Regions from separate parts of the Abyssicoccus albus genome, predicted to be linked through region 1. Evidence: predicted binding sites of a transcription regulator. Region 1 holds the regulator's gene; the other holds the start of a gene.

Region 1 (5,653 bases):
GAAATACTCTGATTACGGGAAGTGAATGGCCCGGTTAATGATAGTTTATTTTATTTATCAATCATCTCTTCAAGTTCTATCTCAATAGACTCCCATTGACCTAACTTGTCTTGAATAATATTTTGAATTTTTTCTTTATCATATTGAAGTTCGGTAAGCCTCTCAATATTAGATACATTGTGCTCATCTGTCATTTGATGATTAATCGTATCGATTTCTGCTTCGTATTGCTCGATTTCTAAAAGTAGTTTGTCTCGTTCTTTTTCAAGTTTTCGACGTTTGTTCTTAAGTTCTTTCTCCTGTTGATAGGATGAATTTGCAGGTGATGTAGTTTCATTAGTTGAGGAATCAACTTGTACAGAATCTATCGCAGATTGTTCAGCTTTTTTTTCTAAGTAATAAGAATAGTTACCTAAATACCACTCATATTGATTGTCGTATAAAGATAGTATTTTATTTGCGATTGCGTCGATGAAATAACGATCATGAGAAACAAATATAATTGTTCCAGGATAGTTTGATAGAGCAGATTCTAGCACTTCTTTACTATCCATATCTAAATGGTTCGTTGGCTCATCAAATATTAGAACATTATGATCTTGAAGCATGAGTTTAGCAAGTTGTAATCGTGCTTTCTCACCACCAGATAAATCTTTCACAATTTTCAATACGTCATCTTGTGTGAAAAGGAATCGTCCAAGCACTGTTCGAATATATGATTCATTATAGTCTGGATAAGTACTCCATAACTCTTCTAATATCGTGTTATTTGTGAAAATCTCAGCTTGTGCTTGATCATAGTACCCAACCTTTACGTTCGACCCATATATGACTTCACCGTCGATTGGAGGAATTTCTTTAGCAATTGTTTTGATTAGAGTTGATTTACCTACACCATTCGGCCCTATAATTCCGATTCGATCATCTTTGTATATCGATAGATTTATATTTTCTTTCAATGGTTTATCATACCCGACTGTCAATCCTTTTAATGTGAAGACATCTTTCCCACTTTGCTTATGAATATCGAAGCTTAAATTCATTTCAGTTGCTTCTATCATCGGATTATCTAAACGATCCATCTTTTCTAATTGTTTTCGCCTAGATTTGGCCATATTTGAAGTAGATGCTCTAGCAATATTTTTCTGAACAAAAGTTTCTAGCTTTTTGATTTCTTTTTGTTGTGTAATGTAGGCTTCTTTAGCATCTTCAAGACGCAATTGCTTCTCTTTTAAATACGTACTATAATTACCGTGATATTTATCAAGACGATTAAATGTCATATGATATGTTTTATTTACAATTTTATCTAAGAAATAACGATCATGACTTATAATTAATAAAGCCCCTTCATATCTGATGAGATATTGCTCTAACCAATCAACGGTATCCATATCAAGGTGGTTTGTAGGCTCGTCTAACATAAGAATATCAGGTGAAGTCAATAATAGTTTAGCTAAGGATAATCTTGTTTTTTGTCCACCACTGAAACTCGCTATTTTTTGATCAAGGTCAGATTTATTAAACCCGAGGCCGGTGATGATTGATTCGATTTTATGGTCTATTGAATATCCATCTAGTGATTCAAATTTTGATTGCACCGATTCGAATTGTTTCAAGTTTTCCTCTGTTGGATCAACGGATATCGTATACGTTAATTCATCTAATTGATCTTTAATTTCTAGAGTATCTTTAAAAACAGACTTCATAGATTGGCGGACTGTCTCATTTTCTGTATAATCAAAGGTCTGACTCAAATAGCCTATTTTACACTGTTTTTTTATGCTCAAATCTCCAGAATCATAAGACTCAATTTGCGCTAATATCTTCATTAATGTTGATTTGCCTGCACCATTTTTACCAATTAATGCAATTCGATCATTATGTTGTATTTCTATCGATATATCTTTGAATATCGGATCTGTTGCATAAGATTTAGTTAATTGATTACCGTGTAGTAATATCATCATTTCACTTCCATTCTTTATAATCATACAACAATAATGACGTGTTGAAAATGTCAAACTTAATTCATAAATTTTGATATATTACATATCAGACATATGTATATGTATGATATAATAAATTACACTGTGAATACAATCACATAGGAGGAGATAAAGATGGATCATAGAAGTATTCCTCAAGCAACGATTGAACGGCTACCAATATACTATCGTCTGGTTACTCATCTTAAAGAGTCAGGTCAAAATAGAGTTTCATCTAAAGTGATTAGTGAACAATTAGGAATTGATGCGGCCACAATTAGAAAGGATTTGTCATATTTCGGTACATTTGGTAAAAAAGGATATGGCTATGAAGTTGACAAGTTATTATATTTCTTTGAAAAGATGTTAACCCCGAGCGGTAAGCGAAAAGTGATATTAATTGGTGTTGGTAATTTAGGGAAGGCTCTTCTTCAATATAAATTTAAGCAGCTAGATGAATCAATGGAAATTATTGCAGCCTTTGATACAAATAATAGTATATTAAGAGAAAAACTGTCGGTTCCCCTATATGACGCTTCAGATATGACGTTATTTATAAAGGAACATCACGTCGATATCGCTATTTTAACAGTCCCTAAAGAGGATGCGCAAAATGTTGTAGACAACGTGACAAACGCTGGAATTAAAGGTATACTTAATTTTACACCGACTAGAATTACAACACGGGAAGGAATATACGTGCAAAATATAGACTTGAGTGTTGAATTGCAGTCATTGATATATCGAATGAATCATGAATTGTAATTATAAATATCAATATAAATATTATTTAAATAACTCGTGAGAGAATATTTTTAAACTAATTTTTTAAGGGAGTGTTATAACATGCTAACTTTAGGCATTGTAAGTCAAACAGGTCTGATAATTATTGCTGTGCTTGCTTTAATATTATTTGGGCCTAAAAAATTACCTGAATTTGGTAAAGCGATGGGAAGTACGTTGAAAGAGTTCAAAGATGCTACTAAAGGACTTGCAGATGATGACGATGAGGATAAAGATAATGCTAAAACTAAATCAAGTGAAGACAAATAATTTATAATTTTAATAATGTGACCTACTGGGTCGCATTTTTTGTGTGAAAGGAGTGAGGAGATGAAGCAATACGATATTGATGAACAAAGAGAATTGTCTGAACATATTCAAGAACTTAGGAATCGTGTAATATTAGTACTGGTTGTGTTTGTGATTGCATTGATGGTAAGTTTATTTTTTGCGAAACCAATTATTGAATACTTACAACATATTGAAATTGCAGAGCATTTTAATTTACATGCGTTTAAAGTGATTGATCCTCTACGTATTTATTTATCTGTATCGATTGTAATTGCATTCATTATCGTCTCACCACTGATCATGTATCAAACATGGGCATTTGTATCACCTGGACTCCACGAAAAAGAGCAAAAGGCAACACTGAGTTATATACCATTTGCGATACTATTATTGATTCTTGGTATTTTATTTGGTTTTTATGTTGTTGTTCCATTGGTCATTAGATTTACGACGTTATTAAGTGCTGATATGGGCATCGAGACAACAATTGGGATTAATGAATATTTTTCATTTCTTTTCCAAATGACCATTCCATTTGGACTTATTTTTCAATTTCCAATTGTATTATTGTTTTTGACAAGGCTTGGTATTGTGACGCCGATGATGCTTAGAAAATATCGTAAGTATGCATATTTCATTTTATTTGTCGTCGCATCATTTATTGCACCACCTGATATTATGACACATGTATTAGTCACGTTACCACTCATTGTGTTGTATGAGATTAGTATTTTGATTGCAAGAATTGGATATAAGAAAAGGTTAAAAGCAGAAGAACAAGCACTTCTAGATGAGCTTGATAAATAGATATAATAAGTTAGATGATTATGGAATAATCATTTATAATCATAATGACACTCGTTTTATTAATCAACATATTAAAAAACAACCGACTCCACTTCGTATAAGGATGATGGGTCGGTTGTTCTATATTATATTAATCTGTTTATTAGATTTTAATATTAATAGTATCGAAATTAATTATTTTTTGTAGAGTACTTTACACTTTAATTGAGGTATAAGTTGTATTAAAGTAGATTGATCTTCTTGAATCAATTGATAATGACTGACCTCCATAAACTGCTTGAATGACTGGAAGTCCTCTTTGTCGATGAATCGTATTTCAAAATATTTTAGACCACTATATTCCGTACTGATATCTAACATTTGATAATTATCTTGAGTTGACTGTAAATGTAATCCAACATGGTGATGATATTGTCCAGTATGAAGCCATATCAATTTACTTGATGAATCTCTAGTATCGAAGCCAAGGCCATCAACGAAAAAGTTAATATATCGTTCTTCATAAGGGATGTTTAGGTGGATAAATCCTATTTCAGTATTGTCATCTATTTTTGACAAAGGTACATGACTTAAAGAAGTCAGCATTTGATAATCAAATGGTTTACCGTTTATTTCAGTCGATTTTGGTGTATCAAAATCTGAATAGAAAATTAATCTATTCCCTTCAGGATCGATGACGTTAAACCCTATGAAATCTCCGTAATCTAGTGCATCTTCTATTGGATAACGTTTAGCAACCAAAAAGTTAAACAACTGACTTAATTGTTCAATTGAAGATAGTTTAATCCCTATGCTTTCTAATATATTACTTTCAGGTGCATCTTCATCAATTTCATGAAGAATAATTAAAGGTTTTTCCGCCACTGCAACGATAGTTGCTTGTTTATCTTTTTTATAAGCAGTAAACCCTAACCAATGCGTGTAAAAGTATATACTATTATCTAGATTTCGACAATTTATGTGGACGGTTCCGACGTGAGTATCATTGAACATAATTCCAACTCCGTATATATGAAAGATATTTTACTTTACTATAATATTACGATATATGTATTTTATTAAATGTTTGTAACAATAAACTATATGTATAGATATTACAACTTTTGTTTATTATAATAAGAAATATAAACTAAGTATATATTGATTATTGTACTTAATCAAATTAATGTGTAACTTTTTATAATTTTTATTCTGTTATAAATTTTATTTTGTTAATATTAACTATTTTAAATAACAATATATTATTTATACTTAAAGATTTATATAAATAGTTAATAAATATGAATTGTCTTATTATAAAATTTTAATCTAGTCACTGTATACTAAAGAAATAAGAGATAAAGGAATTGAGCATATGAATAAATATTATAAAATTTTAACTGTATCTTTTCTTTCTTCAGCTGTATTTATTCATCCAATCCATAATGAAGATTTGTATGCTAGTACCGAAGAAGTACAAACAGGTCATGTCGATTCTGTTGAAACGACAGAGGTCACAACAGAATTAAGTAACAGCATTGATAATGAGGAGACTGTATCCAGTAGTGAAGAAAAAGAAACATCTACTGTTGAATCAACCAATACTACTGAAACAGTAACGCAAGAAGAAACAATGACCGTTGAACCAGTTGATGAAGATACAACAAATGAAGCAATCACTGATGAAGTTTTAAGTGAACCTTCTACTGACGAAATGAATACAACATCAGATTCATCAGAAATAAAGTCTGAAGATTTGGTCCCAGAAATGAATCAAACAAGTGATGAAGTATTAACCCCACCTA
Region 2 (5,653 bases), on a different contig from region 1:
CATTAAAAAGTTCGAGAAAACTTTACTCTTTGCAATCGGATACGCTGGGACCATTGGTGGACTTGGTACACTCATTGGAACGCCACCTTTAATTTTACTTGCAGGACAAGCGAAAGAATTATTTGATATTGAAATATCATTCGCACAATATATGCTAGTTGGTGTGCCAGCAAGTATTACCTTACTTATCATTACTTGGTTGTATTTACATTTCTTTAGATTCAAATCAACCATGACTCAGTTACCAGGTGGTTCTCGAGTCATTAAAACTGAGCTTCAAAAGTTAGGTAAAATTACGAGAGAAGAAACGATTGTATTATGTATATTCTTACTTGCTGCATTTTTGTGGATTGTTCGAGGATTCTTTTTTCAAAATTTCGAAGCGTTACAACTTGTTAAAGATGGAACAATCGCCATGTTTATCAGTATTTTATTCTTCATCATTCCAACTAGAAAAAAGCCAGGTAGAATATTAGACTGGTCTGTTGTAAAAGATATTCCATGGGGCGTGCTACTGTTATTCGGTGGTGGTTTGGCACTTGCGAGTGGAATTAGTGAATCAGGCCTTGATGTATGGCTAAGTGAACAATTGAAGAACTTAAACGGTATGAACATTGTCCTTATTATTATCGTGATTACATTGTTCGTATTATTCTTAACTGAAATCACATCAAACACAGCAACGGCGACGATGATATTGCCATTACTTGGCGCATTAAGTGTGGCGATTGATGTTCATCCATTAGCCGTAATGTTACCTGCTGCAATGGCGGCCAATTGCGCATTCATGTTACCCGTTGGGACTCCACCGAACGCTATTATATTTGGAACAAATAAATTAACGATTCAAGACATGGCGAAAACTGGATTCTTACTGAATTTAATCGCCTGCGTTCTGATTATATTAATCGTATTATTCTGGTTCCCAATTGTTTTTGGACTAGAGCTAACACCATTCCCAGAGTCATTGAAATAAAGAAAACGTGTCTATTATAAATAATAGACACGTTTTTTTAAGCCTTTTTACGCTTCTTTAAGTACGTATGATATAACATGAAATAGAAAATATGTGAAAGTCCAAAGAATAATCCGACAATACCGATATATTTATAAACAATTCCGATGAGATCAACAAATCCGATAAAGCTTAAGCCGTATCCAACTAATAGACTAATTGCTCCAATTAACTTGTATTTCATCGTTCCAAATTCTCCGAATCGAACGGTATAAGCGAAACTTAATCCAAGTGCCGTGTTATAAATCGCAAGTAACATTATGACACTAATAATCAATCCAAATGTTGGGTGAATATCTTTCGCTAACTGTAACATTGGTAAGTCCACTGAGTTCGCCATTTCAAGCTCTGCCAATATTGACGTATTAATAATGGCAAGTAGTACCATTAACGATATTGCACCGAGAATAACACCGATAATAGATTGCAATTTCCCTTCTTTACCTTCGTAGGATCCAATCGTTGCCATAAAGGCGAAAGCTGTTGCAATTGTAAATCCTGCGTAGTTTATACCATCCCATATTGCTGATCCTGATGAAGCATTTTCAGGTTGAGCCGTTTGGTCAACTGTTGAAAAGTCGATATCTCCACCGAAAATTTGGAATAATGCAATACCAACGACCATCATCGTTAATAATGGAGTAATGAACCCAAGTGCTGTCAAAATCTTATTAAATGGCAGTTGTAATGAAATGAATACAACGATAACTATTAATAATGTTCCAAGCCACGTCGGTACACCGAAACTTTCTCTTAACGTCGACCCTCCACCAGCAACAACGACAATGACGATACAGTAATAAATTAGACTTAATAATAAATCAAAAAAAGCACCAAATTTAAAACCGTAAATCACTTTCATTGATTTCTCATGATCTTCACTTTGATAACGCGTACCAAACTCAGCAATTGCCAATGCTGACAATATAAATACAATACTTGATACAAAAATTCCTATGTAACTATCCATTCCATGGTTAGAGAAGAATTTCAACGCCTCTTGACCTGTTGAAAAACTTGCTCCTACGATAACACCAATTAATGCAAACATCACCTTGATGGTTGTTCTCATATACGTTACTTCACTCCTGATTATATGTTTTTCTAAATCGTCACAATTTTAAGTTTATCATGATATACAATGTATTCCAAATAATGTTCAAATAATTACAAACACGTTGTAATAGCAATATCATTAACGGGAATCGATGATGATGAAGATCTGTATTTATACCAGATAGATACTACACCTTATATGTATTATTTTAAAATACACATACGTTTGTTCAAAAATTTTTATTCTACATCACGTAGACGCTTACATTGCTTATATAATTACTTTTTTATAAATACACATTTATTCTCTAAATGATTCGTGACTTGTATTTCTATATATACATGATATTATATAACTATAATAATTGTGAAATTTATCACATAGGAGGAATTATTCATGCATAAAAACAATCAAAAAGTTGTGTTAATCGGTACAGGTGATGTTGGAGCAAGTTACGCATTCAGTTTATTAAACCAAGGTATCTCAGATGAGTTAGTACTCATCGACTTAAATGAAAAGAAAACAATCGGTGAAGTAAAAGACTTAAATCATGGTAAAACATATGCCCCTTCTCCATTAAAAGTTAAAGCCGGTTCATATGAAGATTGTAAAGATGCTGGACTTGTTGTCATTTGTGCAGGTGCCGCGCAGAAACCAGGTGAAACTAGATTAGATTTAGTTGACAAGAACTTAAAAATCTTTAAATCTATCGTAGATCAAGTCATGGATAGCGGATTCGATGGTATATTCTTGATTGCAACAAATCCAGTCGATATACTAACATATGCAGTACATAAATTCTCTGGATTACCGAAAGAACGTGTCATCGGTTCAGGAACAATTCTTGATACTGCTAGATTTAGATATCTTTTAGGTGAACAATTTGAAGTTAGCCCAACAAGTGTTCACGCGATGGTTATTGGTGAACATGGCGATTCAGAACTTCCTGTTTGGTCTACAGCAGATATTGGTGGCCGCCCTTTATCAATGTTGCTTGATGAATTACCAAACAAAGATGAATTTATGGAAAAAACGTATGTAAATGTTCGTGATGCTGCGTATGAAATTATCGAAGCGAAAGGTTCAACATACTACGGTGTTGCAATGGGACTTGCAAGAATTACAAAAGCCATTATGTCTGATCAAAACGCTGTCCTTACAGTAAGTGCTCTATTAGAAGGTGAATATGGCCATGACGACCTTTACATCGGAGTGCCTGCCATTATTAACAAAGATGGTATTAGAGAAATCATTGAATTGCCACTAAATGACGTTGAAACTCAGCAATTTAGTAAATCAGTAGAAACAATCAAAAATATTCAAAATCCATTTTTTGAAGCTTAGGAGTGTAAATTATGTTAGTAGATTCATTCGATCCATTAGGTAATTTGTATTTATCCAGTGTTGTCGCAGCGATTCCAATTATTTTGTTCTTAACGTTACTAACAGTGATGAAAGTAAAGGGAATCAATGCATCTTGGATTACTTTAGTTGTGACAACACTTATAGCAATGCTAGTTTTTAATTTAAATTTAGAACAAACATCAGGGAGTATATTGCAAGGTGTAATCATTGGCTTATTCCCTATCGGCTATATTATTACAATGGCCATTTGGCTATACAAAGTAACCCTTGAGAGTGGAAAGTTCGACATTATTCAAGACAGTATTATCCAAATCACAGCTGACCAACGTGTACAATTTTTATTAATCGGTTTTTGTTTAAATGCGTTTCTAGAAGGGGCTGCTGGATTTGGAGTACCTATCGCGATTTGTGCGGTATTACTTGTACAATTAGGTTTCAAACCGTTAGAAGCTGCGATGCTATGTTTGATCGCCAACGGCTCTAGTGGTGCTTTCGGTGCGATTGGTATACCGGTTGCAATTGTCGATACATTTAATTTAGAAGGTATTTCTGCATTAGAAGTTTCACAAATGTCTGCATTAACATTACCTATCATTAATTTTGTTATTCCAGCTTTATTAATCTTTATTATCGATGGATTCAAAGGAATTAAAGAAACTTTACCAGCAATTTTAACAGCATCAATAATATTCACAATCTCACAAGTTGTTATTACAGTATTTATGGGGCCTGAACTTGCTGACATATTCCCAAGTTTATTCGCAATGATTGGTATTGCTATTCTTAGTCGATTCTGGCAGCCGAAAAATACGTTTAGACTGTCTGACGAAGAGATTGAAACGAAAGCTCATCCAATCGGTACGATTGCAAAAGCTTGGTCACCATTTATCTTATTAACAGTGCTTATTTTAATCTGGTCAGTACCACAAATTGCTGATCTTTTAGCAAAATCAACGGTCACAATACCGTTACCTGGTGGATTAGAGTCACCAATTAATTTAATCGGTGCGACGGGGACAGCTTTATTACTTGCCGTTATCATTACGATATTAACTTCGCCAACGGTCAGTATCGGAGAAGGCTTCAACCTATTGATGAAATCCATTAAAGAATTATGGATTCCGATTTTAACAATTTCATTAATCTTGGCGATTGCTAAAGTGACAACTTATAGTGGTATGATTGCAGCACTCGGACAAGTTGCTTCAAAAACTGGCGCAATTTTCCCACTACTCTCTCCAGTACTCGGTTGGATTGGTGTCTTCATGACAGGATCAGTAGTGAATAACAATACGTTATTTGCAGGAATTCAAGCAACTGCTGCAAGTAATATGGGCGTTAACGGAAATCTTCTCGTTGCTGCTAATACAGTCGGTGGTAGTATTGGTAAACTAATTTCACCACAATCGATTGCCATCGCAACCGCAGCTGTTAATAAAACAGGTGAAGAATCTGCATTACTCAAAATGACAATGAAATATAGTATTGCCCTATTAATCTTCTTATGTATTTGGACATTCGCATTGACAATGTTTATGTAATAATCAAAAATCATTTGATATAAAATTGAATAATACTAGAAATAAAAGAAGCGATAAAATTTGATGATTATCAAATTTTATCGCTATTTCTTTACTTTATTAAGGATTTTAGTTCTGTAAGCAGAGTATTTCTCATTTACTCTGCTTACAGAAAAAAGTCTTTTATTATATTCTTGCCATTACTTCCATTATATAATAGTGTCATTTTCATCAGCTTGGAATAAATAAAATATTTGTCACTTATATACCTCTATTTTTTTCATCAATCGGGGTAATATGTTTCTTAATGGGTTCATCGAGTTCAAAGAATGGTTGTATATCTTGAACGTATTCTAGAACACCCATGAATTCATCATCGTCATCAAATACACCTTTGTATGTGACGAAAATAAACTCATCTCCTTTTTTAAACCACATATGCTCTTTCTCTTTTTGCTTTGATTCTAACTGTCTTATAATTTGCATCACTTTCCCCATACTTTTCGGAGGATGACAATTGGCTACGTGACGGCCAATAGAAATTGGTGTACGTATAAACATCATATCTTTAGACTCAACGATATCATTAAAGTATTTGAATAAACCATTACGATCAACGAACGTTAATTCTAACGGAATATTATCCAAAATTAAATCTACTTCTTTCAACGTCAAATACCCTTGGCCAATTTTATG

What was found. The regulator Rex, encoded in region 1, represses fermentation and respiration genes when NADH is low (regulators of the CRP and FNR family bind a similar motif). The targets are predictions, from matches to a motif close to TTGTGAAATATTTCACAA.
Region 2: the regulator Rex is predicted to act here: its motif matches at 2,437-2,454, upstream of EDD62_RS05640 (L-lactate dehydrogenase).

Annotation. Positions count from the first base shown of each region.
Region 1 covers NZ_RKRK01000004.1:116,443-122,095, reverse strand. Annotated here, with positions in the region: gene EDD62_RS07685 (ABC-F family ATP-binding cassette domain-containing protein) at 51-1,967, opposite strand; gene EDD62_RS07680 (redox-sensing transcriptional repressor Rex) at 2,124-2,753, shown strand; gene tatA (twin-arginine translocase TatA/TatE family subunit) at 2,835-3,041, shown strand; gene tatC (twin-arginine translocase subunit TatC) at 3,102-3,869, shown strand; gene EDD62_RS07665 (VOC family protein) at 4,044-4,862, opposite strand; gene EDD62_RS07660 (LPXTG cell wall anchor domain-containing protein) at 5,224-5,653, shown strand, end outside.
Region 2 covers NZ_RKRK01000003.1:101,900-107,552, forward strand. Annotated here, with positions in the region: gene EDD62_RS05630 (SLC13 family permease) at 1-976, shown strand, start outside; gene EDD62_RS05635 (YkvI family membrane protein) at 1,014-2,087, opposite strand; gene EDD62_RS05640 (L-lactate dehydrogenase) at 2,469-3,416, shown strand; gene EDD62_RS05645 (L-lactate permease) at 3,428-4,978, shown strand; gene EDD62_RS05650 (PAS domain-containing protein) at 5,219-5,653, opposite strand, start outside.